Regions from separate parts of the Pseudoalteromonas sp. CF6-2 genome, predicted to be linked through region 2. Evidence: predicted binding sites of a transcription regulator. Region 2 holds the regulator's gene; each other region holds the start of a gene.
What was found. The regulator sigma-54, encoded in region 2, starts transcription at its own class of promoters, with help from an activator protein. The targets are predictions, from matches to a motif close to GTTGGCACGNNNNTNGNNT.
Positions count from the first base shown of each region.

Region 1: the regulator sigma-54 is predicted to act here: its motif matches at 4,711-4,729, upstream of L3Q70_RS04265 (CsbD family protein).
Region 3: the regulator sigma-54 is predicted to act here: its motif matches at 5,958-5,976, upstream of L3Q70_RS12410 (DUF1328 family protein).
Region 4: the regulator sigma-54 is predicted to act here: its motif matches at 5,702-5,720, upstream of L3Q70_RS15340 (TorF family putative porin).

Region 1 covers NZ_CP091442.1:902,767-910,391, forward strand. Annotated here, with positions in the region: gene L3Q70_RS04235 (FliI/YscN family ATPase) at 1-44, shown strand, start outside; gene L3Q70_RS04240 (hypothetical protein) at 31-444, shown strand; gene L3Q70_RS04245 (GGDEF domain-containing protein) at 709-1,749, shown strand; gene L3Q70_RS04250 (DUF6795 domain-containing protein) at 1,913-2,455, shown strand; gene L3Q70_RS04255 (DUF4198 domain-containing protein) at 2,731-3,255, shown strand; gene L3Q70_RS04260 (lipase family protein) at 3,288-4,433, shown strand; gene L3Q70_RS04265 (CsbD family protein) at 4,475-4,672, opposite strand; gene hrpB (ATP-dependent helicase HrpB) at 4,915-7,335, shown strand; gene L3Q70_RS04275 (peptidoglycan DD-metalloendopeptidase family protein) at 7,436-7,625, opposite strand, start outside.
Region 2 covers NZ_CP091442.1:3,107,020-3,114,644, reverse strand. Annotated here, with positions in the region: gene rapZ (RNase adapter RapZ) at 1-534, opposite strand, end outside; gene ptsN (PTS IIA-like nitrogen regulatory protein PtsN) at 535-987, opposite strand; gene hpf (ribosome hibernation promoting factor) at 991-1,278, opposite strand; gene L3Q70_RS14385 (RNA polymerase factor sigma-54) at 1,305-2,804, opposite strand; gene lptB (LPS export ABC transporter ATP-binding protein) at 2,914-3,639, opposite strand; gene lptA (lipopolysaccharide transport periplasmic protein LptA) at 3,636-4,157, opposite strand; gene lptC (LPS export ABC transporter periplasmic protein LptC) at 4,147-4,701, opposite strand; gene kdsC (3-deoxy-manno-octulosonate-8-phosphatase KdsC) at 4,698-5,249, opposite strand; gene L3Q70_RS14360 (KpsF/GutQ family sugar-phosphate isomerase) at 5,252-6,223, opposite strand; gene L3Q70_RS14355 (calcium/sodium antiporter) at 6,227-7,198, opposite strand; gene L3Q70_RS14350 (ATP-binding cassette domain-containing protein) at 7,445-7,625, shown strand, end outside.
Region 3 covers NZ_CP091442.1:2,669,490-2,677,114, reverse strand. Annotated here, with positions in the region: gene L3Q70_RS12440 (aspartate kinase) at 1-439, shown strand, start outside; gene csrA (carbon storage regulator CsrA) at 533-724, shown strand; gene L3Q70_RS12430 (YcxB family protein) at 750-1,217, opposite strand; gene L3Q70_RS12425 (hypothetical protein) at 1,341-2,267, shown strand; gene L3Q70_RS12420 (TonB-dependent receptor) at 2,299-5,265, opposite strand; gene L3Q70_RS12415 (hypothetical protein) at 5,495-5,686, opposite strand; gene L3Q70_RS12410 (DUF1328 family protein) at 5,738-5,911, opposite strand; gene L3Q70_RS12405 (OadG family transporter subunit) at 6,432-6,680, shown strand; gene oadA (sodium-extruding oxaloacetate decarboxylase subunit alpha) at 6,695-7,625, shown strand, end outside.
Region 4 covers NZ_CP091442.1:3,300,011-3,307,635, forward strand. Annotated here, with positions in the region: gene rpsH (30S ribosomal protein S8) at 1-206, opposite strand, end outside; gene rpsN (30S ribosomal protein S14) at 228-533, opposite strand; gene rplE (50S ribosomal protein L5) at 544-1,083, opposite strand; gene rplX (50S ribosomal protein L24) at 1,100-1,414, opposite strand; gene rplN (50S ribosomal protein L14) at 1,425-1,793, opposite strand; gene L3Q70_RS15330 (AsmA family protein) at 2,070-4,013, opposite strand; gene L3Q70_RS15335 (hypothetical protein) at 4,364-5,530, shown strand; gene L3Q70_RS15340 (TorF family putative porin) at 5,817-6,494, shown strand; gene L3Q70_RS15345 (aldo/keto reductase) at 6,555-7,451, opposite strand; partial or broken gene L3Q70_RS15350 (multidrug ABC transporter substrate-binding protein) at 7,572-7,625, shown strand, end outside.

The DNA of each region.
Region 1 (7,625 bases), 1.4 Mb from region 2:
ATCAACAGCTTTCGCAGTTAATAGGAAAACATGATGCTAGATAAGTTTAAAGACATGCAACAAGAGAAGCTTGATAACATGCTCTCTGAGCAGGCAGTTCTAAAACAACAAACCGAAGTAGAGCAACAGCGACTAGCCCAACTAAAGCAATTTATCGACGAAATGCAAACAAACAACCAGATGGGTAATGCAATTGGTTTGCAAAATTTAGCAGGCATGAAACACATTCTGCATGGGCTATCGCAGCAGCAGGCCGAACGAGTAACGCAGCTACAAGGCGATCAATCACGGCAACAACATGCTTGTATCCAACAACTTTCATTCACGAAGGGGTTAGAGGGCGTAATTGCTAAAAAAGCATATCAGACAAAGCAAAAACAGGCTCGTCAGCATCAGAATCAACTTGATGAGCTAGTCGCGCATGCAGCCGTTCGTCGTAGTTAAAATAATCTGCCATATAAACATGGCTAACCTCTTACTCGCCTAGCTCTCAGTTTTGATAGTGCTATAAGTAGTTAATTTATAGAAACTTTGCTCCTGTTTAAGGTAAAAATAACCTAGCCTTAATGAACAAAAAGGTCGGTATTTTTAATACTTTATTCTTTTTGTTAAGCATTTAGCATGTGAAAAGCTGTATTACGCCTTCATTATTAGATATTTGTGTTAAAGTTATTTAGGAATAAGCAATAATAAACGCAAGGCAAAAGTGTGATCGATACAGTCAATGCAAGTCAGCAAGATAAAGCACTGTTTTTACGTGTATTTGCATTCATTGGGGCTGTTACCTCTTTTTTTATGTCTATTACTAGTTACTTAGATGGCTACACCCTTCTTAGTAGTATGCTAGTGGTTGCTGTGGGTGTATTTGCCAGTCCGTTTATAATCAAAAATCGTGACCATACAATTGCTATTCTGATGCTTTACACCTTATATGCGATTATGTGCTTTTTGATAGTGTCTGGCGGTAATCATGGTACAGGTCCTTTATGGTTATTTATTGCCTCGCCTGTGACCTTTTTTATTCGTGGCTTAAAGCGCGGAGCGATAGACTTAATCGTGCTTGCTTGTGTGATTTCAACTCTCTTTTATTACACGGACAAATTGGGTTATTACAGTTATCCAAGTCATTACTTTCCTACACGAGTTATGCTGTGCTTTTCAATTTTATGTATACTTGGCGCGTTCTATGAGTATTACCGAAATAAGTACAGTCGTGAGCTCATAGCACAGCTTAAAATAAACAAAAAGCTGGCCCGCACCGACGCCATGACCGGTTTATCAAACCGACGTTATGCGACAGAGTGTATGCAAAGTCGTTGCTTTGCAGAGGGCGCCGTGTTTCTTTTAATTGATGTTGATAACTTTAAACAAGTGAATGACACCTATGGTCACCAAGTGGGTGACGAAGTGCTTATCTTTATTGCCGATATCTTTAAGAAAGTGTGTACCGATGAAGACATTAATTCGCGTTGGGGTGGTGAAGAGTTTTTAATTGTAATCCCAAAAGGGCATGAACTTCGCGCACGAAACGTTGCTGATGAAATACACACACAACTCGCAAATAATACATTTAAAAGTGGTAAGCATTCCTTCAATGTGAGTTTAAGTATTGGTTTGTATCAGCGAACTCTAGTGGACAGTATTGATCAATGCTTAAATATTGCTGATAAGCGACTATACAAAGCAAAATCTCAAGGTAAAAACCAAACAGTTGCTGAGCCTGATTTGGCCAAACACGAGCCAGCCTAATAAGCCTCGCCGACTCAATTATTTTTACTGATGCTACTTTTTATCACTAAGTTGTGTATTATGTGCTCATTATTTACAAGGGCATGTGAATAGTGAGTCAAGATAAGGAATATCATCAACATCTTCTTCTTAAGTTCACAGCCTGTTTTGAGGCTCATTTTTAATGTCACTCTTAGAATCATTTAAGAAGTTGGGTAACTATTTTGGTGCATACAAGGTACACCTATGCCCCGAAGTTAAAGGCCAAGTGAGTGAAAATGACAAACCTTTAATTAACGCAAAAATAGAAAGGCTACTTTGTTTCTCTGACGGAAAACATGTAGAAAACTATGTATATACTGATGACAAAGGCGGCTTTTCTTTTCCTGAAGCCAATATTCGCTCTAACCAACCCGCAGTGCCATTTGCAGAGCTTTTTACATCTCAAATCATAACGCTTATTTATGAAGGCACTAAATATATTTTATGGACATCGAGATTGTCAGGTACAAGGTATCGCAATGAATATGCTAAAAAATTAAGTTGTTTGAAAGCAGATATATCTGATGAAAAAGTATCTTTCTTTTTCAGAAATGATGAAGTCGAAGGTTATAAACTAAGTGCTGGTGGTATAGCTCGTTGGGATGAGGACTTTGAAGTTATAGATCTTGACTCATACTATGGATTATCGGAAATTGAATCTGATGATGAAGAGTGTCAGTCATAACACTTAAGCCTCATCATAGCGTTAACTTATTTCCTTTAAAAAACTCTCAATATTAATTTTAAAGCAAGTTTTAAAAAGCAAAATACCTAAAGACTAATCTGCTTGGCATAGTTTTGCGGCACAATTATTTACAATGATACTATTTTTTTTCATCGCTGAGTTGTGTACTATGTGCTCATTATTTACAAGGGCATGTGAATAGTGAGTCAAGATAAGGAATATCATCAACATCTTCTTCCCGTTAAGTTCACAGCCTGTTTTGAGGCTCATTTTTAATGTCACTCTTAGAATCATTTAAGAAGTTGGGTAACTATTTTGGTGCATACAAGGTACACCTATGCCCCGAAGTTAAAGGTCAAGTTAGTGAAAATGGTAAACCTTTAGTAAACGCAAAAATAGAAAGAAGGCTTCGTTTCTCTGATGGAAAATATGTAGAAGATTTTGCCTATACCGATGATAAAGGCGGCTTTTCATTTCCTGAAACCAATATTCGCTCTAATCAACCCGCAGTGCCATTTGCAGAAATTTTTACTTCCCAGTCACTTCTTTTAACACATAAGAGTAAAGAGTACTGCTTATGGGGGGCAAGATTGTCAGGTTTTAGTTATCGTGAAGAATATGCCAAGAAGCTAGGATGTTTAGTTGCAGATATTTCTAGTGATAAAGTACTTTTTAAATTTGAGAACACAAAAGTTGAAGGCTATACATTTGAAGCCGTCAGTATTGGGCGTTGGGATAAAGATTTTGAGATTTTAGAGCAAAGTGATTATTTCGATCTTTCTGAGATTGAAGAAGATTAAGGTTTCAAAATCAAAATTATAAGGAAATGAAAATGAAGACTTTAAGTCCTGCAATTGCGGCTAACTTCGCTGCAATTGCATATGAACTATTAGATAAACAACCTTTAATAGCTACCAACCCTTACGTTGAACGAGTTAATTCTCTTTTTACGCTGGAGTCTGAGCCAGTTCAGGGGGTGAGTGGCTCAGTTTTAGAACGAATGTTTAATCATAAAACTGAATTTGGTTGTATTGCAAAAGGCAAAAAGGGACTATTTGAAGGTGATTATGTTTTAGCGTTACGCGGTACGGCGAAAATGCGAGATGTGATTACTGACCTTAATTGTGGTTTGAGTACCTGTAGTAATAGTCAGCCTGTGCATGCGGGGTTTAATCACACCTTTAACTCATTTAGAAAGCAGTTAGAACAATTTTTTAGTAAAAAAGCGAGCAAAAAGCTAAATATACATGTTGTGGGTCATAGCTTAGGCGGTGCTTTGGCTAATTTGGCTGCGAATTGGTTAAAAAATCACTTTGGTGCAAATGTGAAGCTTTATACTTTTGGTGCTCCACGAGTTGGTTATCATAGCTTTGCTATACAGACAGAAGCAGCAACAAATAACCATGTTTATCGCTGTGTGCATGCCGCCGACCCCGTACCTTTAGTGCCAGTCTGGCCATTTATGCATACGGAGCAAGAATATATTTTAAATGGTGCTGCAACAATTACTCCAAAAGCCCATAGTATGACAGACCAGACGCCAGGCTACTTACATACTGCGAGTAATTTTAAAAGTTATGCTGCAATCAATAAGGGCATGGAAAAACGGATTCAAGAAGAAGTCAGGCTTGATTATGATAAGCGATTAGAGTGCAGCCGTACTTCAAGATGGGCAAGAAAAATAGGCGCTGCATTAATCACATATTTACGTGATACAGGTAAGTTATATGCGATACAAAACCACTACACGAATACGCTTACCGTCTATGATCAAATTGCTAAAGCATTAACCGACAGCATCGATCTCTCTAAAAATTATACAAGTGATGTGAAGGGAATTTTAGGTTACATGCTGGCTTTTTGTGGCTATCCATTCAAAGCAATCTCGTTTACGTATGCATCTATCAGGCATATTTTAAAGTTAATGCTTAAAAATGTGTTTTCTCTTGCAGGCCAAGCAATAGCACTAACAAAATAAGTACAAAAGCCGCCGATGGCGGCTTTTGTTAGGCTGCAAAATTAATGGCTTTTCTCAAAGTCATTAACTTCACGCTCTGCTTCTTCTTTCGATTTGCCGTATTTTTGCTGGATTTTACCAACAAGCTCTGTACGGCTACCTTCGATTCTATCTAAATCATCATTGGTAAGGTCGCCCCATTTACGTTGCACTTTACCTTTTAACTCTTTCCAATTGCCTTCTAAACGATCGCTGTTCATCATTATCTCCTTACTTTGTTAAACATTCATTTTTATAAAAGCAATTGATATGCCATACCGTTAAATTTTTTAACCTGTTGAAATTGTTGTAAATAATTGTTTTTATCTATAAGGCGTTTATTTTTTACTGCAATTTGTTCTTAGTTATTTATAAAACCCTGTAATTTTTTCTTGCAAGGGAGAGTCATTGTCGTCGGCTGTTTTTTGTTACAATAGCTAAAAATAAAGTAAGAGAAAGAAACGTGCTGCCCGTACAAGATATTTACCAATCATTGTTAACGACGATACAAAATAACCCTATGGCTTTGCTGCAAGCGCCACCAGGGGCAGGTAAATCAACATGGCTGCCATTAACGCTGATGCAAGCAGGCCACTTCAAGCGGATTGTTATGCTTGAACCCAGGCGTTTGGCTGCACGTAACATTGCTCAATACTTGGCGTCTTTACAAAATGAGGCCGTTGGCGAAAGTGTTGGTTTGCGCATTAGGGGTGAATCAAAAATTAGTAATGCAACCAAGCTGGAAATTGTGACAGAAGGGATGCTCACACGGATGCTACAAAATGACCCTGAGTTAAGCGGTGTCGATTTACTTATTTTTGATGAATTTCATGAGCGCTCGATTGCCGCAGACACAGCCCTCGCTTTTGCGCTTGAAACGCAAGCGGCCCTTAGAGACGATTTAAAAATCTTACTCATGTCGGCCACCTTAGACGGTGAGCGGTACAGTGAGTTTTTTGATTGCCCAATAATATCATCTGAAGGGCGAAGTTACCCAATTGATGAAATTTATGTTCCACTTATAGATGAAAGCCGATGGTTAGAGGATATTCCTGCGGTTATTAAGCAAGCACTCAATGAGCAAACTGGTAGTGCTTTGGTGTTTTTACCCGGTCAGCGAGAAATTCTACGTGTAAAACAGGCATTGAACGATCTTGCTGATGATTGCGAAGTGTTTACTTTATTTGGTGAACAAAGCAAAGGAGAGCAACAAGCAGCCATAGCTCCTGCACAACAAGGTAAGCGAAAAGTCGTGCTGACAACAAATGTAGCCGAAACCAGCTTAACGATTGAAGGGATCCGTATTGTTGTCGATAGCGGTAAGCGCCGTGCAGCCAGCTTCAACTTAAAAACTGGCGTAACTGAACTTGTAACCCAAAGCATCTCTCGTTCCTCTGCGGTACAACGCGCGGGCCGTGCAGGGCGTTTAGAAGCTGGTGTGGTATATCGCCTAGGTAGTAAACAAACGTTTGAACGTCGTAACAGCCATGACGCCCCAGAAATTCTAACAAGTGATATTAGCCAACTACTGCTTGAAACTAAGCAGTGGGGCGCAGCTATTACTGAACTAAACCTTCTTGATGCACCAAGCCCACAGCAAATTAAACACGCTACAGCACTTTTAAAAATGCTTGAAGCGCTTGATGAAAATGAAAAACTAACAAAACTTGGTAGCCAAATGCTTAGTTTTGGGGCGGATATTCGTTTATCACATATGCTTATTAAGGCTAAGCAACTTCAAGCAAGTATGCCGAGAATTTATGAACTCGCTGCATACTTAGTGGCGCTACTTGAGAGTCGTGTGAGTATACCGGCTGATCTTAAGCTTGCACTTCACAGCATGCATACAAAGCCTCATCCACTGTTTAAGCAACAATTAAACTATTGGCTATCACGTTTAAATTTGAAGGCAGTGCGCGAGTTAAATATGCAGCACCTTGCTTTGCTGGTGGCTTTTGCATTCCCAGATCGCTTAGCGAAAAAGCGTGGCAACGGCTACTTGCTCGCCAATGGCGCGGGGGCCGACTTAAGTGATGAGTTTTGGCATAACGATGACTATCTTGCTATTGCCAGTATGGGCGGCCACAAAGGAAGTCGAATATTTGCGGCAGTCGCATTTTTACCAGATGAACTTGAAGATCAGTTAGGGCATTTATTTTCAGAGCAAACTCGCTGTGAATACGATGAAAAATCTGGACGTTTTATTCATCAAGAGGAACTAAAGCTAGGGGCGATTACAGTAGCAAGCCAGCCAAGTAAACAGCCTCTTGATAAAGCCGAGCGCACTAAAGCATGGCTAAATTTGTTCAATAAAAAAGGTTTTTCACTATTTAATGAGCAAAGTGAAAGTGAGCAATTACTAATTAGAATGAGCTTAGCGAGCAAATTATTGCCGCAGTCATTTCCAGTTATTAGTCGTGACGAATTGACGACTAATAATCAGTGGCTTGCACCTTTCCTTGATGAGATAAAAAACGTAGAGCAATTAAAAAAGCTTAATTACAGTGAAGCTTTAAAAAATTGTTTTGATTGGCACCAGCAGAGTTTACTTAATGAGTTGTTGCCGCTGCGTTTAACCGTCCCCAGTGGCTCAAATGTGAGAATTACTTACCAGCTGGATGGACCTGCAAAGCTGAGTGTACGCATGCAAGAAGTTTATGGCATGACTAGCACACCCCTGCTTGCACAGGGCAAGTTACCCCTACTAATGGAGCTATTGTCGCCAGCAAGGCGGCCACTACAACTCACTCAAGATTTAGAAAATTTCTGGCAAACTAGTTATAAAGAAGTACAGAAAGAGATGAAAGGTCGTTATCCCAAACATTTCTGGCCAGATAACCCTGCTTTAAGTCAGGCTACTAACAAAGTAAAAAGCAAGATGTAATCTAACTCGCGCTATGTGTTAGTTCATAGAAACAGTGTGGTTATAAAGCAAAACCCCAGTAATTAAGTTACTGGGGTTTTCAATTATTCAACTTTAGCGATTACTTATTAAGTGCCAGTTGTAGCTCGCGATTGCGTTCAAGCTGCGCTAAGAAGTTGTCGGCAATTGGTTTAAACTTAGCTAACTCATCGCGTGGTAGTGGCTCTGACTTAGGCAGTTTAACTGTTTTAGGATTGCGGTGAACGCCATTTACTAAAAATTCATAATGTAAATGAGGGCCTGTAACACGA
Region 2 (7,625 bases):
GTCAGCTTCTTTCGGGATACCATGCTTAAAGCCAAATGACATAAAGGTAATAATAAGCTTTTTGTCTTTTTTACCGAGAATCTTCTCACGAATTGACTCTGCTAGCTGATGTACACTTAAATCCGTTGTGTCGATCATAAAGTCGGCGCGGGTAATTAGTACATCGAGCAGTATTTTTTCTTGCTTAATTGCTAAATCGAGTGGTAAAGAATCTAAAGAAAGCGGATGTAAACGTCTTGTCTCAGAGAAACGTCTAATGAGTGTTTGATCATCACTATCAAGGTAAAATAAGGTTGGATTGGCGAAACCTGGCAAGTATTCAAGAATATCATTAAATTCTTGTTGCTCTTTTGGCAGGTTACGTACGTCGATACTGACTGCTATTTTGTCGTAATTATCAGAGACGCTGCGCACTAGCGAAGGTAATAGGTTTACAGGAATATTATCAACGCAATAATAACCAAGATCCTCAAGGACTCGTAAAGCGACTGATTTACCTGAGCCAGAACGGCCACTGATAATAATTAATTCCATTTATGCCTCTGATGCAATAACTTGAAACAGTTCCTGATCGGTTTTAGCGCTGCGTAACTGTTTACAAAATTCTTTGTCTTTTAGTCTATCAGCAATTGTTGATAAGGTCTTTAAATGAAGTTGGCAGTCTCCATCAGGTACGATGAGTGCAACAAAAATATCAACAGGGCGGTTGTCAATTGCATCAAAGTTAATTGGAGATTCGCTCACTATAATAAACGCATGCGGTTTATCAGCACCTGACATACGACCATGCGGAATAGCAATACCTCTACCAATTCCTGTGCTCCCCAATTTTTCTCGATTGAGTAAAGCATTAAGAATATCTTGCTGCGATAGATGAGGAAGCTGCTCATGAGCGAGTTCGCTGATAAATTCGAGAATTCTTTTTTTGCTATTAAAAAGGACCGCAGCTTTGCTGCAGTCCTGGCTAGTAAGTGAACTAAGTTTCATAATTTAGTGTCGAGCTAATTTCTCTTTGTGTTTAATTACTTGGCGATCAAGCTTATCAATTAGCGAGTCGATGGCCGCGTACATATCTTGATGCTCTGTAGAGGCAAACAGTTCGCCTCCGTTTACATGTAAAGTTGCTTCTGCTTTTTGACTTAATTTTTCTACGTCTAAAATGACATGAACATTATTAATATGATCAAAATGCCTTTCTAGTTTCGCAAACTTGGTGTTTACATAGTCTTTTAATGAATCTGTGATTTCTACATGACGACCAGTTAGGTTTAGTTGCATAAGCATTTTCCTTCTATGTAAAACGTCTAAATCAAGCTTTTACGCTGATTAGACGGCGGTATTGCTAGAGACTCTCGGTATTTTGCAATTGTACGTCTAGCTACTTTAATTCCTTGCTCAGCCAATATATCTGCAATCTTACTATCACTCAATGGCTTCGCTGAGTTTTCTGCGGCAATAAGCTTTTTGATTAAAGCGCGTATTGCCGTTGATGAACACTCGCCACCATTTTCTGTGCTGACGTGGCTTGAGAAGAAATATTTCAACTCAAAAATACCCCTTGGGGTATGCATATATTTTTGCGTTGTAACCCGTGAAATCGTCGATTCATGCATTTCGACCATTTCAGCGACATCATTTAGCACCATCGGTTTCATCGCCTCAGGGCCGTGTTCAAAGAAAGCCTGTTGTTGTTGAACAATACAGTTCGTTACTTTTAATAAAGTATCATTCCGGCTCTCTAAGCTTTTAATAAACCACTTAGCTTCTTGCAGATGAGAGCGAATAAACTGACTGTCGCTGCTTGATTTTACAGAGCGTGACATAGCCGCATATTGGCTATTCACTCTGATCTTTGGCATACAGTCAGGGTTAAGCTCAACGACCCAACGACCTTTTACTTTTTTTACTGATACGTCGGGTATGACGTATTCAGACTCTTCACGTACGATGCTATCCGCGGGCTTAGGGTTCAAGCTATGGATAAGCGTCATGACTTCTTTTAGCTCGTTTTCTTTAAGCTTAGTCTTTTTCATCAAAGTACGATAGTCGCGACTTGCTAATAATTCGATGTGCTCAGATAAAACCATTTTAGTTTCAGCCAAATAAGGTGTATCTGCATCGAATTGACGAAGTTGAATACATAGGCACTCTTGTAAACTGCGAGCACCAATGCCGACAGGATCAAATAGCTGTATTCTTTTTAGGACCGCTTCGACTTCATCAAGTTCTATTTCTTCTTCTTCATCATCGTTTTGATTAAAGCTTTCAACAATATCCTCACAACTGACGGTTAAAATACCTGAGTCATCAATAGCTTCGACTATAGCAACAGCAATTGCTTCATCAGTTGGACTAAATGGGGTCAACTGTAGTTGCCACATCAGATATTCGTGGAGAGTTTCGGTTGACGCACCTTGATAAATAGACTCATCTTCTGGCATTGGCCCTGAAGAGGTTGAAGGAGCTGCACTCATGTACTCATCCCACGTGACGTCCATTGCTAGGTCGTCACTAACGGTATCTTTATTGAGTGCATCACTGCTTTCTTGCTCGTACTCACTTGGTGCTTCTTCTGCCGTAGCAGTGACTTGTGAATCATCAGAGTCAGATTTTTGTTCGTTTTTACCGATTACGTCTTCACTGTAATCCGCTTCTTCCACTTCAAGTAGAGGATTACTATCAAGCGCTTCTTGTATTTCTTGCTGGAGATCCAATGTACTAAGTTGCAATAAGCGAATGGCTTGTTGCAGTTGTGGAGTCATTGTAAGTTGCTGGCCCATGCGCAGCTGTAATGATTGCCTCATGTATCCCTAACAATCCTTTTTAAATCATTTATTGATACTAATTTGAGTCAATATCAATATGTTGTCATTATTGTAAGTCTAGCAGATGCTCTAGTCGGTGGTGTATTGGTTACAACCTGAATTGCTCGCCTAGATAAACATCGCGTACGGTTTGGTCTGCTAATACGTGTTCAGGCGTGCCTGATGCAATTAGCTCCCCATGAGAAACAATGTAGGCTTTTTCACAAACATCAAGGGTTTCTCGAACATTATGGTCAGTTATTAGTACACCGATACCACGGTTTTTCAAATGCTCTATAATTTTCTTTATATCTAACACTGAAATTGGATCAACACCAGCAAAAGGCTCATCTAGCAGAATAAATTTTGGATCTGCGGCTAATGCTCGCGCGATTTCAACACGGCGACGCTCGCCTCCTGATAGCGCCATACCTTGGCTATCTCGAATGTGCTGAATACTAAATTCATCAAGCAGGTTATTGAGTGTTTCTTCTCGTTGCTGTTTTTTAAGATCTTTACGTGTTTCAAGAATCGCCATCAGATTTTGGTAGACCGTCAACTTTCTAAAAATGGATGATTCTTGGGGTAAATAGCCAATACCTAATCGAGCGCGATTGTGCATGGGTAATAAAGTGATGTCGTTGTCATCAATACTAATTTTACCTTTGTCGCTTGGCACTAGCCCAACAATCATGTAGAAGGTGGTGGTTTTACCTGCACCATTAGGGCCTAGTAGGCCAACAATACTGCCAGCTTCGACTTCTAGTCCCACATTTTTGACAACTTGGCGGCCTTTATAGCTCTTTGCTAACAGCTCTGCTTTTAATGTACTCATGGCTGGCCTTTATCATCTTTTTTATTATCAACAGGCACTAAGATTGTATGCACACGATCCGTTGAATTTTCGTCTTTTTCAGCACTAATGAGTTGTTGTTCCATGTCATAAGTTATACTTTTTGCACTGACTTTTTGCCCTGCTTGTGTCACTTGTGCATCGCCAACTAAAGTGAGTAAACGCTTTGCTACATCGTAACGTACTTCGTCTGCACTGGCGCTCATAACCGTGCCATCTTCTTGTTTTTCTTCAAAGTAGGCTGGCTTACCTGTGGCAATGATAAGTGAAACAGTACCATCAACCTCACCAGCATGTGCTTCTAGGCGATCTGCGGTAATACGACGATTACCATGGGTTATTTCTACATTTTCTTCAAAAATCCCGACTCCATTTTTTAACTGACCTACTTGGCGATCTGAGCTAATGCTGATAGGAGTACCCGCTTGGTCTGCAGCAGCGCTTGAAAACGCAATCAATAAGCTTGGGATTAGAAGTAATTTTTTAAGTTTATTGGTCATAGTATATGGTTCGTGTATGGTTAGTTAACTCGACGATTTCGGCTTTTAAATCAGCTTTTAAACCTTTACCGGTAATCTTTAAGTTTGGGCCTGTTAATGTAACAGGTTGTTTTGAGTACATAGTCATTTTTTCAATATCAACATTGATATTTTCTGCGTTGATATCTTCAATCATGCCATTATGAGTTAGATTTTTTGCAACAACGTCACCTTCAAAAATAAGTTGATCGTTTTCGTACAAGGTAGCCTCTTTTGCTTTCACCTGCCAAACCTGTTGATCCCCATAAATGGTAAAAATAGGCTGTTCAAAAAAAGTAAACCCTAATTGCTGGTATAGCTCCATTTTAGCCGCAGCGACTTTATGGCTGATGTTACCTTGCTCATCATACGCCGTTTGCTTTAGCGCAATGGCGGTGTAATCCGGTGTTGCGATTATCTCGTCTTCACTGTTTATTGCGCCTGTTGGTTGGCTAAAGTACGGATACCATAACCAGATCATGCAACAAACAAAAACAATACTCAGTAAAATACGGGCTATATTCATGCGCTGGTTCCATCAGTTGTTAACGCTTTCGCGTTTTCCAGCATTAATAAATCTGTAAGCTCTCGCACAGCGCCAAACCCTCCGGGTAACATGGTGGTGTAATGAGCGAGTCTTTTTATAAGTGGGTGAGCATCGTTTACAGCAACCGCAAAGCCTACTTTTTCCATGACAGGTAAATCAGGGCCATCATCACCGATATAGGCTATTTGCTCATCGCTCAAAGTCAGTTTGTCTTTTAATTCTTGATACGCAATAAGCTTGTTTTCTTGACCTTGATAAATGTGTTGTACTGTTAGGCTAGTCATGCGTTGCTGAACTATTTGTGAATGTCGCCCTGTAATAACCGCAACCTCAAAGCCACTATTTATTAATGCTTTAATACCAAAGCCATCTTTGGTATTGAACGCTTTGAGTTCTTCACCGTTATTTCCTAAGTAAATACGGCCATCAGAGAAAACGCCATCAATATCGCAAATGAGTAGTTTTATTTTCTGAGCACGTTGGCTTACATCGGTGCTTAATGGCTGATAAAGCTCGGCAAACGTCATCTTTAAAGTACCCCTGCTTTTAAAAGGTCTTGCATATTAAGTGCGCCAATCGGTGTATTACTTTCATCGATTATTATTAAACCGTTAATGCGTTTTCGTTCCATAATATTCAATGCTTCCGCAGCGAGCATATCAGCATGTGCGGTGGTGCATGAGCGCGTCATTACTTGGCTAATCGATGTGTTATGAATATCGACACGTTGCTCTAAAATACGGCGTAAATCACCGTCAGTAAACAGACCTGCAAGCTTTTTGTTTTCATCGACAATAGCTGTCATACCGAGGCCTTTGGCTGACATTTCTATTAGTGCATCTTTAACACTTTGGGATTCGGTAACGATAGGTGTGGCACTGCCAGTATGCATGACGTCTTCAAGGCTCAGTAATAAGCGCTTACCTAGGCTTCCCCCCGGGTGAGATAAAGCAAAATCATCGGCAGTAAAACCGCGCGCTTCAAGTAGGGCAACGGCTATCGCATCGCCCATAACTAATGTCGCAGTGGTGCTGGCAGTCGGGGCGAGGCCCAATGGACACGCTTCTTGGCTAACTTTGATGCACACATGGACATCCGATAGCTTCCCCATAGTTGAGTTAGGGTTACCTGTTAGAGATATCATTTTTGCGCCAATACGCTTAATAACAGGAATAATACCAAGCACTTCACTGGTTTCACCTGAATTTGAAATGCACATCACAACATCTTCACGTGTGATCATACCTAAATCACCATGACTCGCTTCACCTGGGTGAACAAAAAATGCAGGGGTGCCTGTACTTGCTAATGTAGCGGCTATTTTGTTGCCGATATGGCCTGATTTACCCATACCTATGACAATAATACGACCTGTGCAATGAAACATTAATTGGCAAGCATGTTCGAAATCAGCATTGATATACTGTTCAATTTCTCTTAATGCTTGCGCTTCAACTTCAAGAACTCGCTTACCTTGCGCAATAAAGCTTTGCTGCGTCATTTGTTATCCTATTTGACTGAAAATATAGCCTTGGTATGCAATAAATGCGACTAACAATAAACCACCTTCAATTCTATTGATACGACGAGCACCTCTTAAGTTCAATGACATAGCGATTAAAGCAATGGTTGCGCCAATCATAATCAAAGCATCTCGGTTAGCCGCTGAAGGGTCGATGATTGATGGGTTGATAATCCCTGCAAGAGGCAGTACCGCCAATAGGTTGAATAAGTTTGAGCCAACAATATTACCTAAGGCTAAATCATCTTCATTTTTTAGTACGCCGGCTATACAGGCTGCTAGTTCAGGTAAACTGGTGCCAATAGCAATGATGGTTAACCCAATCACCAAGTCGCTTAAGCCAAAGTATTTTGCAATATCTACTGCCGAACCAACCAGAAAGTGTGAACTGATAGGAAGAAGGATCATACCCACGACAAGCCAAAATAAAGCTGAACCTGTAGAAACATTATCAGGGATGTCTTCACACGCTTCAGAAACGAAAGGGTCATCCGCTTGGTTTTTATCCCTTAAAGAAATAATAACTAAGCCTGCAATAAAAACAATAAAGCCAATAAGGAGCGCAACACCCTCAGCAAATGAAAAGAAGTTATCAGAGAATATGTACCAAGAAGCCACCGACACTAATAGTACTAGTGGCATCTCACGTTTGAGTGTTGTTGAAGAAACAGATAAAGGCCTTAACAGTGCTGTAATACCTAATACTAGTAAGATATTAGTAATATTAGAGCCAACAGCATTCCCTACCGCGGTATCTGTTTTGCCTGCAAGGGCTGCTGATGCTGACACCATCATTTCCGGTGCCGATGAACCCATGGCAACAACCGTAAGGCCAATGATTAGGGTTGGGATCCCCATGTTTTTTGCCAGTGCCGCTGCCCCGTAAACAAAACGGTCTGCACTCCATACAAGTGCGGCAAAACCGATAATTAAAATGACAAAAGAAGTCACCATTTTTATACGCCAATATTACTTAAACAGATGACTGCAAATAGTAACAAAAGCAAACCTGAAAGTATAAGTAAAAGAATAGACTGAATGTTTTAAATGGGTGTTTTTTGGAAACTAAATTTAAGCGTGTATTAAGTTCGACATTTCTAGCATAGATTATTTTGATAGAAAATATTACAAAATTTTACGATTTGTTTTTTCCATCTTGACTAAAAAACCCTTAAAATGGCAAAACTAGTGAAAAAAGTTATGGAGAGCGACTTGTCGCAATCAATAGTAGAAATCAAGGATGTAACCTTTTCACGGGGCGATAGAATCATATATAAAAATATGACTTTTAACATTCCGAAAGGCAAAATTACCGCTATTATGGGACCAAGCGGCATTGGTAAAACCACCATGTTACGCTTAATTGGTGGCCAACTTAAGC
Region 3 (7,625 bases), 440 kb from region 2:
TGAAAGCTTAATTTATGTCAATGGTGTGCAGCAAGGGGTAGAAAACCTTGCAAAAATTTTGCAACTTTTTGCAGAATTCGGTATCGAAATAGATATGATTAATCAAGTTAATCATAACTTTGAAAAAATAGACTATGCTTTTACTGTGCACACAAATGATTTTGAGCAAGCACTTGAAATTCTAACTTTAAACCAAAGTAATATAAAAGCGGAGTCTGTTAAAGGAGTAAGCAATGTTGCCAAGGTGTCAGCTGTAGGTGTAGGAATGAAATCGCACTCAGGTGTAGCAAGTTTATTTTTTAATGCCCTTGCAGAGGAAAACATCAAAGTAGTGCTTGTGTCGACATCAGAAATAAAGATTTCAGTTTTAATTGACGAAAAATATTTAGAGCTGGCTGTGCGTGCACTTCATAAGGTTTTTTTAACTGAAAATGAATAAGATTTAGAGTTTTTACTTACTTTTAAGTCAAGTTTTCATTAAAATGTTTTTGACGCGGAATCTTTTAATTTTTTGGAACATGGGAGCAAGAGAATGCTAATACTAACTCGAAGAGTAGGTGAGACCCTGATGATCGGTGACGAAGTAACTGTTACTGTTCTTGGTGTTAAAGGAAATCAAGTTCGCATTGGTGTAAACGCACCGAAAGATGTATCAGTACATCGTGAAGAAATCTATATGCGAATCCAAGCAGAGAAATCTAACCCAAATCCGGGCAATGTTTAATCAGCGAAAAATTCTTAAGAGCCACTCATTGAGTGGCTCTTTTATTTAACTCAACAACTATTTCATCGCTAAGTGCTTGTTTAGAGATGTATTGCATACCGCGCTGTGCTTTTAATATATAACCTCGTTCAGTCTCAATAATCTCGCTTACCTGCTGCCAGCTTAATTGGTAACTCTTATAAGGGTTTTCAGCCTTAATCCCTTCATCGTCAAACAAAATGGTCACCTCGCTACCTGATGCACGGCTCATCATTTGTCTTGCTACCCACCACGGACGTTTGTAATAAAACGAAAGGCACTCAACGACAGCAAGCATAATCATAAAGCTGCCTAAATAATGATTATCTAATTGATAAAAAGCTAATAAGCCCAGAGTTATTAATAATGCCAGTAGCGGGTATTTAGGCTTGGCTTGTGATGAGTAGGGCAGTGACTCATCAAAGCATTCGTAGTAATACGGTTTATCTAGTGTGTAAGTTGTACTTAATGTCATTCGGGGGCCTACTTAATTTACTGGCAGCAGTTTAGCACCGATAGAAAAAATCTGCCGCAGTTGGTTTTCATTTTGTTGTCATTATGAGAACTTACTATGATTGTATTTTTAGGTGTAAATAGCATGTTTATTAGTTCAGCCTCATTCGCTCTCGCAATGGCTAGTAATACCTTTTTGGTTATGGGTGATATGCCATACACACCAATAGATGAAATTAATCTCGCTCAGCCAAACGGCAAGCTCGCACGTGCAGTCGCATCCACGCCTCATAGCTTTTTGATGCATTTAGGTGATATGAAATCAGGGTCTTTACCTTGTACAAACAAGTTACTGCAGGCAAATAAGCAGCTTTTAACAGCTATTACCGATAAGCCTTTTATCTATACTTTGGGAGATAATGAATGGACTGATTGCGATCGTGACAGCCTAAACCCTCAGTTTGACGAGCTTGAGCGATTAGAATATGTAAAAGGGTTAATGTATGACGATGATTACTATAAAAAAGCAAACTTATTACAAGGTTTTACTCATCAGCTCGATATGAACGAGAATGCGCGTTGGCAATTTAATAATATTGAGTTTATGACTCTGCATATAGCGGGCACGCATAATGGGCGCGCGCAAATACTGAAAAGTGATAAAAATGATGCTTTGGATGCAGCAGATAAACGCGACAGGCTAAACTTAGAGTGGTTGCAGCGGGGCTTAAATAACCAAAGCGTTAAAGCGTATGTCATTGGCTTTCAAGCTGATATTTACAATGCAACGAATAAATCAGCATGCACTGCGACACTGCGCTCAAACTGTGATGCATTTAAAGTCTACCGCGATGCTTTTTCCCAATTTGCTAAATTTGCAAAAAAACCTGTGCTCATTATGCATGGAGATACAGGGCCATTTTGTTATCAACAGCTCACAGAAAATTTAACGCGATTAAACGTGCCAGGTGATTATGTAGTTAGTGACATCGCAAGTGTGAAACTAGAAGATGGGGATTGGCAAATAACCAGTGTTGCAACGGGTAAAGCGTTAACAGCGACATGTAAATAAAATGAGCGGCCGTTAGGCCGCTCTTAGAAAGTTAAAATTTGAGTTTAATACCCATTTTAAATTGACGACCAAGTACGTCATAGTTACTTGGGAATGTGTTACCAGAGTTTGAACTAGTATCACCTGCTTCATTACCAACCACAGGTGGCTCTTTTTCAAACATGTTATCAATACCGAATGTAACATTCATGTAGTCAGTAACATGGTAGCTGGCGAATAAGTCAAAATAATCATAGCTTTCGATGCTTCTGAATTCTTCAAAAACATTTGGCGCTTCGATTGGCTCGATATCTACACCATCAATGTGACGCCATTGTAGTGACACGGTTAGATCTTCCCAAATCCAGCTAGTACGTTGTACCCAGCGTAATTCAGAGACAGGGTCGCAACTTGTGCTGTAAAAACCTTTACAGTCAATAATGCGTGCAGTATCAGAGCTTTGCGACTCTTGCGTTAGGTATTTATTAATATTACCTGAGAATTGCAACTCTCCCATGTCATCAAGCAAAATACCAAAGTTGAAACCAAGTTCGATACCTTCGGCACGTTGATTTTTTAAGTTGGTGGTAAATTGCTCAATACCCGCACCCGCGATAGTTAAGTCGCCACCGATACGGTTGATCTTCGCACACTCGTTAGCATCACCTAGTACGTAACAGGCATCAAGAATTTCTTGAGCTGAGAACTCACCAATGATGTCATCGATATCAATATCATAGTAATCCAGTGTAATTGTGAAGTTTTCAACAGCACTGAATTCAGGTGTCCAAACAATACCCGCAGTGAATGTTTCTGCTTCTTCAGCACCTGGTGGGTTAGCAGGATCACTACCACTAATGACTTGTACTTGGCCAGAGATTACATCTTGTACGTTACCAACTTGGGCGTCAGTCATACCTGTTGAGATACAAAGCTGTCTTAGCGAGGCATCAATGTTAGCGGCGTTAGCAACAGAACATGGATCTTGTAGCGCGTTGTCTAAGCCTGTTACAACAGGTGAAGCGATTTCACCAACGTTAGGTGCACGCGTTGCTTGTTGTTGCATAACACGGATAAGTACATCGCTAACTGGACGCCAGTTGAAGCCAAGTTTCCATGTTTCGTTGCTACCTACTGTATCGTAGTCAGCCCAGCGGAAACCAAACTCTACATCAAGAGTTTCAGCACCCGGTAGGCCGTCTAACACAGGTAAGTAACCTTCTAAGAAGAACTCATCTACTTTAAAGCCACCCGTGATAGGCAGTTGGTTACCACCTGCACCACCTTGACAACTAGCAGGGGCAAGTTTTAAACATTCATCAGGCTCAAATAAGCCTTTTTCGCGACGATTTTCATAACCAAAACTCATCGAAAGTGGCGCACCAGCACCTGGGATTTCGATAAACTCGATTGCACCATTAACGGTTGCGGTGAAAATTTCTTGGCTGTACTTTTGTTGTTGAAGGGCAATTGCTTGTGCATAGCCTGCCATTTCTTCAGTGATGGTACCAAAGCCACCAAATAGATTAATTGGCACACAGCTGGAATCACCATTTTTACAGGTTACACCATCCGTTGTGTCTAATGCGTTTTGAATATTGGTTAGGTTTGTATAACCACCACGTACAGTTGTTCGGTTAGATTCACCATACTGATAGCTAACATCATATTCCCAGTCATCTAGGAAGAAACCTGTTACACCAGTCACAATTTGGAACTGAGTACTGTCAAATCGTTCTGTACGAGCACCTAATTCTAATGTTCTACGACGTAATTGCACTTTTAGATAGTCTTCACTATCTACAATGCCGTTACCGTTAACATCTTGCCAGTTACTATCATTTAAGCTACCAGCAGCCAATGCTGCGGAAGCTCCATCGATCATAAATTGCCTCGCTTGATCACCAATTAACGGGTTTGCTAAAGGTAAATTAAAGCTTGAGCCAAATGTACCTGATGGTGCTACTTGTGTATCAACACTGGTATTGGTGTAGTTAAAGCTTGAGTATACTTTATGATCATCAGTTAAGTTATATTTAGCGATTGCGGTTGCTGAATAACGCTCTGAAGGTGTTTGATAAAAGTTATATGGATTGAAGTTAAATACACTACATGTATCTGGTTGCAATGTACCATCATTTCTAAACTGACCTGAGCCTGTTGTACCTGCGCCAACGATTGCAAATCGTGTAGGAAATGCGGTTGTTGAGCCACCACTTTCAACCGAGTTAGGGCCACTACAATCTGCTGGAGCTGGAACCGGTGGTTCACCGTTTAAGAATTGTTCATAGTTAGCACCGGTAGCCGTTTCAATACCAAGTAAACCTAAAGGACGGTCACCAAGTAGTATTTGGTCACGTTGACTCCAGCCAAGGGAGAGTACAACGTTACCTTTATCATCTTCTAGGTTAGAACCTATTGTTAAGGCTATACTGTTTTTGTCACCATCATTGTCACCGGTTTGAGAGTGTTTAAGATCTAAATCAACACCTTGAAAGTCTTCTTTTAATACAACATTCACCGCACCTGCAATCGCATCAGAACCATATACAGCTGACGCACCACCAGTGATAATATCAATTCGTTCAATCAGTGCTGTTGGAATTGTCGAACTGTCAACTGAGCCATTGTAGTTGTATGGGATCATCCGACGTCCATTCATTAGAACAAGTGAACGTTGCGATCCTAAACCTCTTAAGTTAATAGTGGCTGCACCGCCAGAGCCATTATTTACGTTACTACCATCGCCAGGTATTGTTGAAGGTAAAGTTCTTAGTATTTGTTCTACTTCAGGCTCTTGTTGGTAACCTAATTCTTTTTCTCCGATTGAGACAATTGGACTTGCAGAAACAGCGCCCGGTTGTCTAATACGACTACCCGTAATTGAAATTACTTCGAGATCTTTTTTTGCGTCGCTTGTCTCTTCTGCTGCACTTATTGGTGCGTATATAAGAGCTGTAGAAACAACCCCTGTACTAATCGCCAGCTTTACAGCATTTGATAGTTTGTTTTTTAACATTGTTATCTCCCAATATTTAATTATAGTTGGCTAGAAAACAATGGATTACTACTCGATATCCATTCTTAGCATGTTTAGATTAGTACACAACCTAGGTAAATGTGTAGTTTTTGATAAGAAAATGTATAAATATTGAAATTTTATTGTTTTTTGGTGAGGGGTAGAATGAAAATCATAAAAAAAAGCGGCTCTTAGGCCGCTTTTCTGGTTGGTAATGTGTATAGAAGGATTAGCAGTTAGTTTCTTTTGCGTTTACGCCTTCTTTAACTTCTTCACAAGCATCTTCTACAGCATTCTGTGTATCAGTAATTGCTTCATCAATGCGCTCGCCTGCATCTTCAGCTGTGTTATCCTCACAACCCATGATGAAAAGACCTGAAAATAGGGCGATAGTAGCGGCTTTTAAAGTTGAACTTTTCATAATTAAATTCCTTATAATAGTGTAAATTAATCTATAAACGTTGTTCGGTTGTTATCTGGGGGTGTTGCCTCTAAGCGCACCTGATACCAGCGAAATAACAAGTAGAACAAGAAATATAAAAAAGATAATTTTAGCAATTCCTGCTGCGGCTCCTGCAATACCGCCAAAACCTAACACTGCAGCGATTAACGCGATTACTAAAAAAGTGATTGTCCAGCGTAACATAGTGATCTCCTTGGCTAATAATTTTTCGTTTCGGTTGGTATGATTAAAGCTAGTTCTATGCCACTATTAAATGTTAAGTAATTTCAACGACTTACTGTTTTTTTGATGTTGTAGAATTTTTTCTTTTGGTAACTTTTACGAATTAGCCTGTAACTTATTCATAGTGATTATTTTTCAACTTAAATGAGTAAAATAACACCCCTTATAAATCTTTCTTTGGTAAGACCAATTTATCTTGTCGGTGTTTTTATACACCCAAGAGCCTGTGTTAGCGTGGTTTTATTTAAAATCGACCATATCACCTTTATAACTTATGACTATATCGAGTATTTTTATCATCTATATTCGGCTGTTAATGTGCTCCCTTTATGGTTGTTAATTTTGTGTTTTACATGTTATTTTAAATTAAATTGGTTTTACCAATTTACAAGATGCTATACAAATTGAATGTGTTTGTTATTATGTTGAATATTTATTTAACTATATTGATTTTTTATTTATAACAGTGCGAGGGGGCAGTATGGATATAGGTGGGTTACTCTCAACCGCGGCCAGCTTGATGATTACGGGCATGATCGGTGTATTTATATTTTTAACTATTTTGATTTCAGCCGTGACCTTAATGTCTAGGCTGATGAATCGTTTTGATGAACCTAACAGCAATGAGCCCGTGCGAGCTGCAAAAATACACTCACAGCAGGGGGTGCCGCAAGCACACATCGCAGCTATTAGCGCTGCAATCGCTCAATTCAGAAATAAACAAAAATAATGGGGCAGCTGAAAATGGCTAAATTAAAATTAACCGAACTAGTTTTACGTGATGCACATCAATCATTGTTAGCAACACGCATGCGCTTAGATGACATGTTACCTATGGCTGAGAAACTCGATAACGCGGGTTATTGGTCTATAGAGTCATGGGGGGGCGCAACGTTTGATTCTTGTATTCGCTATTTGGGCGAAGATCCTTGGCAGCGTATTCGTGAACTTAAAGCGGCGATGCCAAACACCAAGCAACAAATGCTGCTGCGTGGACAAAATTTATTAGGTTATCGCCACTACGCTGATGATGTAGTAGAAAAGTTTGTCGAGCGTGCACATAAAAATGGTGTTGATGTATTTCGTATTTTTGATGCAATGAATGATGTACGTAATCTTGAAACAGCCATAAAGGCTGCGGTTAGAGTGGGCGCACATGCGCAAGGAACGATCTCATATACGGTGAGCCCTGTGCATACTCTCGATATGTGGCTTAAGCTTGCTAAACAGCTTGAAGAGCTGGGTTGTCATTCTATTTGTATTAAAGATATGGCGGGATTATTAAAACCTTACGATTGTGAACAGCTGATCAAAGGTCTAAAAGAGACGGTGTCTATTCCTATCGCGATGCAATGTCATGCTACAACGGGTTTAAGTACAGCAACTTACCAAAAAGCGATTGATGCAGGCATTGATATGTTGGATACGGCTATCTCATCAATGAGTATGACCTATGGCCACAGTGCAACAGAAACAATAGTATCGATTGTTGAAGGAACCGAGCGAGATACTGGTCTTAACCTTAATCAGTTAGAAGAAATTGCCGCTTATTTTCGTGATGTGCGTAAAAAGTATGCCGCTTTCGAAGGCAGCCTAAAAGGGGTTGATGGCCGTATCTTATTAGCACAAGTACCAGGCGGCATGTTAACTAACATGGAAAACCAGCTGAAAGAAC
Region 4 (7,625 bases), 190 kb from region 2:
TTGCCTTCGAAGTATTTTAACTCGATAGAAAGCTCAGGCTTCGCTTCGCTGTTTACAGCGTAATCTGCGATATAACCTTCATCTTTTAGTACTTTAGCTACTGCTACTTTCAGTTTTGAAGTTGGCATCGATACTGATACTTTCTTCGCTGACTGACCGTTACGGATACGTGTAAACAAATCCGCAATAGGATCTTGCAAGCTCATAGTCTTACTCCCGTGATTCTATTACCAGCTAGCCTTTTTAAGGCCAGGAATTTCACCGCGCATAGCTGCTTCGCGAACTTTGATACGGCTCATGCCGAATTTACGAAGGTAACCATGTGGGCGGCCCGTAACGTTACAACGATTACGTTGACGTGAAGAGCTAGAATCACGCGGTAAAGACTGTAGCTTTAATACCGCGTCCCAACGATCATCGTCAGATGTATTTACATCACTGATGATAGCTTTTAGTGCCGCACGCTTTTCAGCATACTGAGCAACTAATTTAGTGCGCTTTGCTTCGCGCGCTTTCATAGAATTCTTTGCCATAACCCTACCCTTATTTCTTGAATGGGAAGTTAAACGCTTCTAACAACGCACGGCCTTCCTCATCAGATTTCGCAGAAGTAGTGATTGTGATATCCATACCGCGTACACGGTCTACTTTATCATAATCGATTTCTGGGAAGATGATTTGCTCACGTACGCCCATGCTGTAGTTACCACGTCCATCAAAAGACTTAGCACTTACACCACGGAAGTCACGGATACGTGGGATAGCGATTGAAACCAAACGCTCAAAAAAGTCCCACATACGCTCGCCACGTAGGGTTACTTTACAACCAATTGGGTAACCTTCACGCACTTTGAAGCCAGCAACTGATTTGCGTGCTTTAGTGATTAGAGGTTTCTGACCAGAGATTGCTTCTAGATCCGCAACAGCGTTATCTAGGATCTTCTTGTCAGCTAGAGCTTCGCCCACACCCATGTTTAATGTGATCTTTTCGATCTGAGGGACTTGCATGACAGAGCTGAAACCAAACTTCTCTTGAAGCTCAGCAACTACTTTGTCTTTATATACTTCATGCAGTTTCGCCATCATTCTACTCCAACTATTAGATAGTTTTACCAGTAGATTTAAAGATACGTAATTTCTTACCATCTTCAATCTTGAAACCTACACGATCTGCTTTACCCGTTTCCGAGTTGTAGATCGCAACGTTTGATACGTCGATAGACGCTTCTTTCTCAACAATACCGCCAGCTTGGTTCAGCTGAGGAACCGGCTTTTGGTGCTTCTTGATTAAGTTGATGCCTTCGACAAATACTCGACCAGACTCAGTAACAACTGAAAGCACTTTACCGCGCTTACCTTTGTCTTTACCGGCTAGTACGATTACTTCGTCATCACGACGGATTTTTGCTGCCATGATAGACTCCTTATAGTACTTCTGGGGCTAGTGAAACGATTTTCATGAACTTGTCATTACGAAGCTCACGAGTCACAGGGCCGAAGATACGAGTACCAATTGGCTGTAAGTTATCATTTAAGATAACAGCCGCATTGCTATCGAAACGGATCAAAGAACCGTCCGGACGACGAACGCCTTTTTTAGTACGCACAACTACTGCGTTTTTAACATCACCTTTCTTCACTTTACCGCGAGGAATTGCTTCTTTTACAGAAACTTTGATGATATCGCCAACCGCTGCATAGCGACGGTGCGAACCGCCAAGGACTTTAATACACTGCACTTTGCGAGCGCCGCTGTTATCAGCAACGTCCAGCTGAGTTTGCATTTGGATCATGTTAATGACCTCCGGTGTAGATATTACAACACGCCTTAATTTTGTTTAAAATCAAGACATTTCGGTTAAATTCCACTCAAAAAACACGCGAGTTGTCTCTTAAGGGCGGGCAATTGTATCAGCAATGACAGTGAAGTGGTAGGTTATTTTTTAATTAATTTTATAATTACGTGTTGCTAAGTCGAGGGGTCTATATGGAATATCAGCACTTGTTATTGATTATAAAACAAACAGGGCGCTAATGCGCCCTATTTTGATTTACGTATTAAAGTTTTATTAATTTCCGAATAGGCCTTTTAATTTATCTTTAATTTTATCTTTTGCCTTTTCCTTTACTTCTTCCTTCGCTGCGTCACTAACGTCAAGCTTGAAACCAACATCATGGAAAGGACCTTTTATACGCAGAGGGATCTTGAAGCCCGTACTGTCATCAGTCGTGCCTTGGCCTTCAATTGAATCAACAATGCCTGTTACTAAACGATAATCGACATTGGTCATTGGTAAGTTAACTTTACCTGATCCTGTAATGCGAATTAATGGGCTAAGTAATGATAAGTCATTGTTAGTCCCTACCCCATCTGTAAAATTGAAGCGACCTGTAAGTGCTGAGAAGTCTGTTTGCTGAGAGTTATCGAAACCAGTATCTAACCCTTCAGACACAGCATTTAAGTTCCCTTTAATGAGCTCTTTACCTTTTCGCACCATCTCTGCCACATTCGCACCTTTAATTGCACCATCTGCAAACTCAAATGCTAACTGACCATCTAATGCATTAACAAAGTCTTTTTGACTTTGTCCTGTGGTCGCTAGATCCCAGTTTAAAGAGCCTTTACCCATAAGCTTATTGAAACCTGCTGCATCAGTCAGTAATGGCTGTGCATCAATTTTATCTAAAGCAAAGTTAGTGCTAATTTTATAGGGTGTTTGCTTAGCATTGACTGTGATCACACCTTTACCACTGCCTTCATAAGCAACAAATTTATCTAAGCTAATTTTTGCTAGTGCATTTTTAAGGTTCACCGTTAACTGGTTTTCACCGAGTGTAATATCATTTGCTTTTAGACCACTTGAACGAACAACAATATTTGCATCAAGTGCATTTAAGCCACTCATATCAATTGGTGTATCATCCCAAACAATTGGCTGTGCAGGCGTATCTGTGGCTGGTTCTGCTTGCTCTTCTTTAGCTACACCCTCTGGAAGGTAAGGGTTCAAATCAAGCATGCCTAAATCAATATCGGCATTCACAGCTAAGCGACTCCCTAAGTTAATGTCGCTTTTACCTTTAATTTGTAGCTCATCTAAGGTGGCAAGTAACTCAGTGAGCTTAAATTTATCACCTTTTAAGTGCATTGAACCTTTAACATTGAACGCATTAAAGGCATTTTCTTTTGCATTAAGCTCAACACCTTGCCAGCTTGCTATCTCTTTAACTGAGTCACCACTTACTGATAACTGACCTTGCACATCTTTACCCATTTGGGCAATCGCGCCTTTGAAGTTCACATCCACTAAACGTGAATCAACCTCAGTGCTGACATTAAAAGTTTCGCCTTCAATCGCTTTTACCGGTGTATCTAAGGTGACATCTAAGTCAAAGCGTTCACCCATATAGGTAATACCGCCTTTTAACTCAAGAGTCTTACGAAGAGAAGGTAATAAGATTGCTAATTCTAAATCGCTTATTTGTTGTTTTGCCCCTGTTTTGCCATCAAGGTAGGTGAAAGTCCCCCCATAAATGGCTACTTCACCAAGCTCGATATCAAAGTTATCTGGTAAGTTAACGGCGCCAGAACTTTTTTGCTGCTCTGTCTGTGGTCGCTCAGCAACTGCATCAAATAACTGCCAGTTTGCTTTACCATTTTTATCGGTTTCTAATAAAATTGTCGGTTCATTAATAACAAACTTATCTAGTTTGAAATCACCGCCAAATAACGACATCCAAGGAATACGAATTGCAAGTTGCTGCATGCTTGCCATATCTTTTTGCGAGCCAGTTTGCATATTCGCAAAATGTACATCATTCAATTCGAGCTTTAATGATGGAAATACCGACAGCTTTTTATCGCCATTAATAGTCAGACTACGACCTGTGGTTTGTTCTACTTGCTCCGATACTTTGTTAAATATGGCATCGGTAGGTATGAGGAATGGTGCGGCGACTACTAATGCAATCAGTAATACGAAAATGACACCAACAATTTTCAGTAGGGTTTTCATAATCATCCTTAAACATGGGCAAACAATGTTCATATCATAGCGGGAGTTAGGCGCAAATGCATTGCCCAATCCATAAAAAGGTTTTTGAACAAGCTTAGGTACAAGAATATGAATCAACGCTGAAATAACTTAGAGCCATATACAGAGAAAAATAACCCACAAATATAAATAAATAGTTTAATGAACAATCGAGGTGATCTAAGCATGCTTTTTACTATTAAATGAAAAGTCTTCACTGTAGGTTACATCTAAGGGGTGACTTCTGTATGATGCACGCCCCTGTTGTTTTTGCACCCTGTGTACTAAAATTAAACAACCTAATTTGGTCAAAACTGGAGTATCGATTAAGCATGAAGAAACTGCTTATTTCACCGTCAAAAATGGCGCTTGGCGAGCAAGAAAGTCAAATTTATCAAAACATCCTCAAGCAAGCCTCTGATATCAGCTTAAATCTAATGGCAGTTAAAGTAGAAAACCACCCTGAAGACTTTTTAGGTTGGTGCTATGAGCTATTAAGTGCAAGCCGCGATCGCATTAATTACGATCTATTAGAAGATAAGCAATTACCGACACTTAAAAAACTTCATGACTTATTAATTTCTGCAATCAGCTTTTTGCAGTTAAAAACGTTAAGAGTTGCGCCATGGCCAGTTATCGCAAGTTTCATCGAACAGCATAAAGAGCTTGTAGCCCTTGATGAGCAACTACGCTTAGCTAATTACATTGCCGCAATTAAATCACAATCACTAAAAGAGATGATCCCAGAAGACCGTTTAGCGTTTTCAGGTAAGCACAGTGCCTCGCTCGATCCAAGCAGCTATAACTTTGACGTTGAATGGTTTGCTTCTACTAAAAACGCCAAAGGTTTCCACCAAATGTTGAGTGATTTACCTGGTGCGTTCGATGAGGCTCTTGTACACATTCCACTTGAGGGTGAAGTAACTCAAGAACATTATCAGCATTTTATGGTTGCTTACTTCATGGCATTTAATGGCAGCGATGAAAAGCCAACGCTTGCGCCTGCTACTCGCTTACTTGCAATGCGTCGACCTGACGTGTTTACACCAATCGTAAATAGTAAACTTGATGCCCTTTGTGCAGCCCTTGGCATTACGAAGCTAAATAACCGCGATTTTGAGCGCTACTGGCAAGATGTTGTCGAAGCCATTCATAGTATGCCTTGGTACAAAATGGCTACTGCGGCTAATGAACTTGAACAATCTCTAGTTGAAATTAAAGCCTTGTTACCTAGCTTCTTTTATTATGCAGACAAAGCGACTGCTGATAGCTCTAACTATATTAAGTTACTAAACAAACCTAAAAGCAGCACAAGCTCTGCGGGTAAAAAGACTGTACGCCGCGGTAAAGAATCGGCTGAAATACTGGTAGATCGCGCCCTTGCAAGTGATGATATCCCTGAACATATTAAAGCTAAGCGCGATTCAATCATCAGTGAAGTTGAAAAGGGCCGTAGCGTTGAAGAAACCATTAGTTTAATGCGTGCCATTTTCGGCTAAGTCTCTATCAAGTAAGAAAAACCTGGTTGCGTCTTCATTGTGCAACCAGGAAATTTATTGCACCATGCAAGTGCGCATGAATAATTCAAATACAAGTCAACTTTAACCAAAAGAATACTTACAAGACTGTTTTAAAAGAAATAAAGCATAAAAATTCCCACCGTAAATTAACTTGGCACAACCAGTGCTATATCGTATCCAGACAACACATAAAAATAATGCCCCGACAAATAACCAGACTGCAATCTGAAATGGGCAAAATCAACATAACAACAGGATACAAAACATGCTAAAACTAAAAAAAGTGGTCGCGGCCAGCGCCCTCACGCTACTTACTTTAAGCTCGACGTATAGCTTTGCAGAAGTAACAGCTAACGCGGCAGCAACCTCAAACTACTTATGGCGTGGTCAAGAACAGACAGGCGGTGATGCCGCAATTCAAGGTGGTATTGATTACGCAAGTGAATCTGGCTTTTATGCGGGTACATGGATATCAAATGCTAGCTGGGCAGAAGATATGACCTACGAGCTTGATCTCTACGCTGGTTTTGGCGGCGATATCAATGAAACCTTTAGCTACGATGTAGGCTACATCTATTATGCATACCCAGATGCGGCCTCGTTTACCGATGCAGACTTTTCAGAGATCTACGGTAGCATTAGTATGGGTAGCTTCACGTTTGGCGCAGCCGTATTAGCTTCATCAGCAGCAAGCGGCGATGGCACCGACTTTGGAGATTCACTGTATTTAAATGCCGATTATAGCTTTCCAATAGGAAATAATGGCACAGAGCTGGCGCTGCATGTCGGCCATTACTCAGGTGATTTCATTGGTGATGACAATATCATCGACTACGGTGTTTCGGTATCTAAAGACGGCTTTACATTAGGCGTTTCAGATACTGACATTGATGGAACAGATGTGAAAGTGTATGTCGCTTACGCGGTAGATTTTACACTTTAAAAAGAATGTGTTACTTGCTGCAACACGAAGGGCCGCAAGGCCCTTTTCTAGTTTAGAAGCTTAAGGAACACTGTGGCCTGTTGAGCCCTGCCAAATACGATACCACTGCTCACGGCTTATCTTAAGAGCCTTAGCTGCAACAGCTGATTTAACGCGTTCAATGTTACCCGTACCTAGCACTACAGATGGCGCACTCGGATGCATCAATAACCAAGCATACACCACTTGATCAAGAGAACTTGCACCAACTTCAGTGCCGACCTGCTCTAACACTGCGCGTAAACGTATCGCTTTTTCATCATCACTTGAGAACAGACGTCCACCTGCTAACGGTGACCAAAGCATTGGTTTGATATCGAGCAATTGACATTGGTCTAAAGTTCCATCATCAAGGGCTTTCATTTCGTAAGGCGAAAACTCAATCTGATTGGTAACCAATTCAAAATCTAAACGGGATTGTAATAAGCTGAGTTGAGATGGCGTAAAATTAGATACACCAAAGTCAATCACATCACCATTCGCTTTGAGGGTATTGAATGCTTCAGCCATTTCATCAGCATTCATTAAATAATCAGGACGATGAATTAATAACACATCTAACCTATCTGTATTGAAATGCTTTAATGACTGTTGCGCTGAGGCAATGATATGCACAGCACTGGAATCATAATGGTTAGCCTTACCTTGTAACCCTAAACTTGCAAATGCGGGCTTGATACCACACTTGGTAATTATTTTAATCTCATCACGAATACTTGGCTTCAGCTTGAGCACTTTACCGAATTCGGCTTCGCAGCCATATTCGCCGTAAATGTCAGCGTGGTCGGTGTGTGAAACACCCATATCGATTGCATTTTCTAAAAAACTTAAACACTGTTGTGGCGTAACTTGCCAATCTAACAAGCGCCAAAACCCTAACACTAACTCATCAATACAACGTCTATTGTTATTCGTCATAACTACCTACTTACTTAAAAATATCGACTCATTCCAGTGCTTACACAATAACACAACTAACAGCATCACACCTGTTAACATACAGTTACAATATAAATTGCTAAAGAATCAACAATTAGGGTATTGATTGGTTATGGCGCCGCGTCGCTGATTTCGTTATCAGTGCCGAGCATG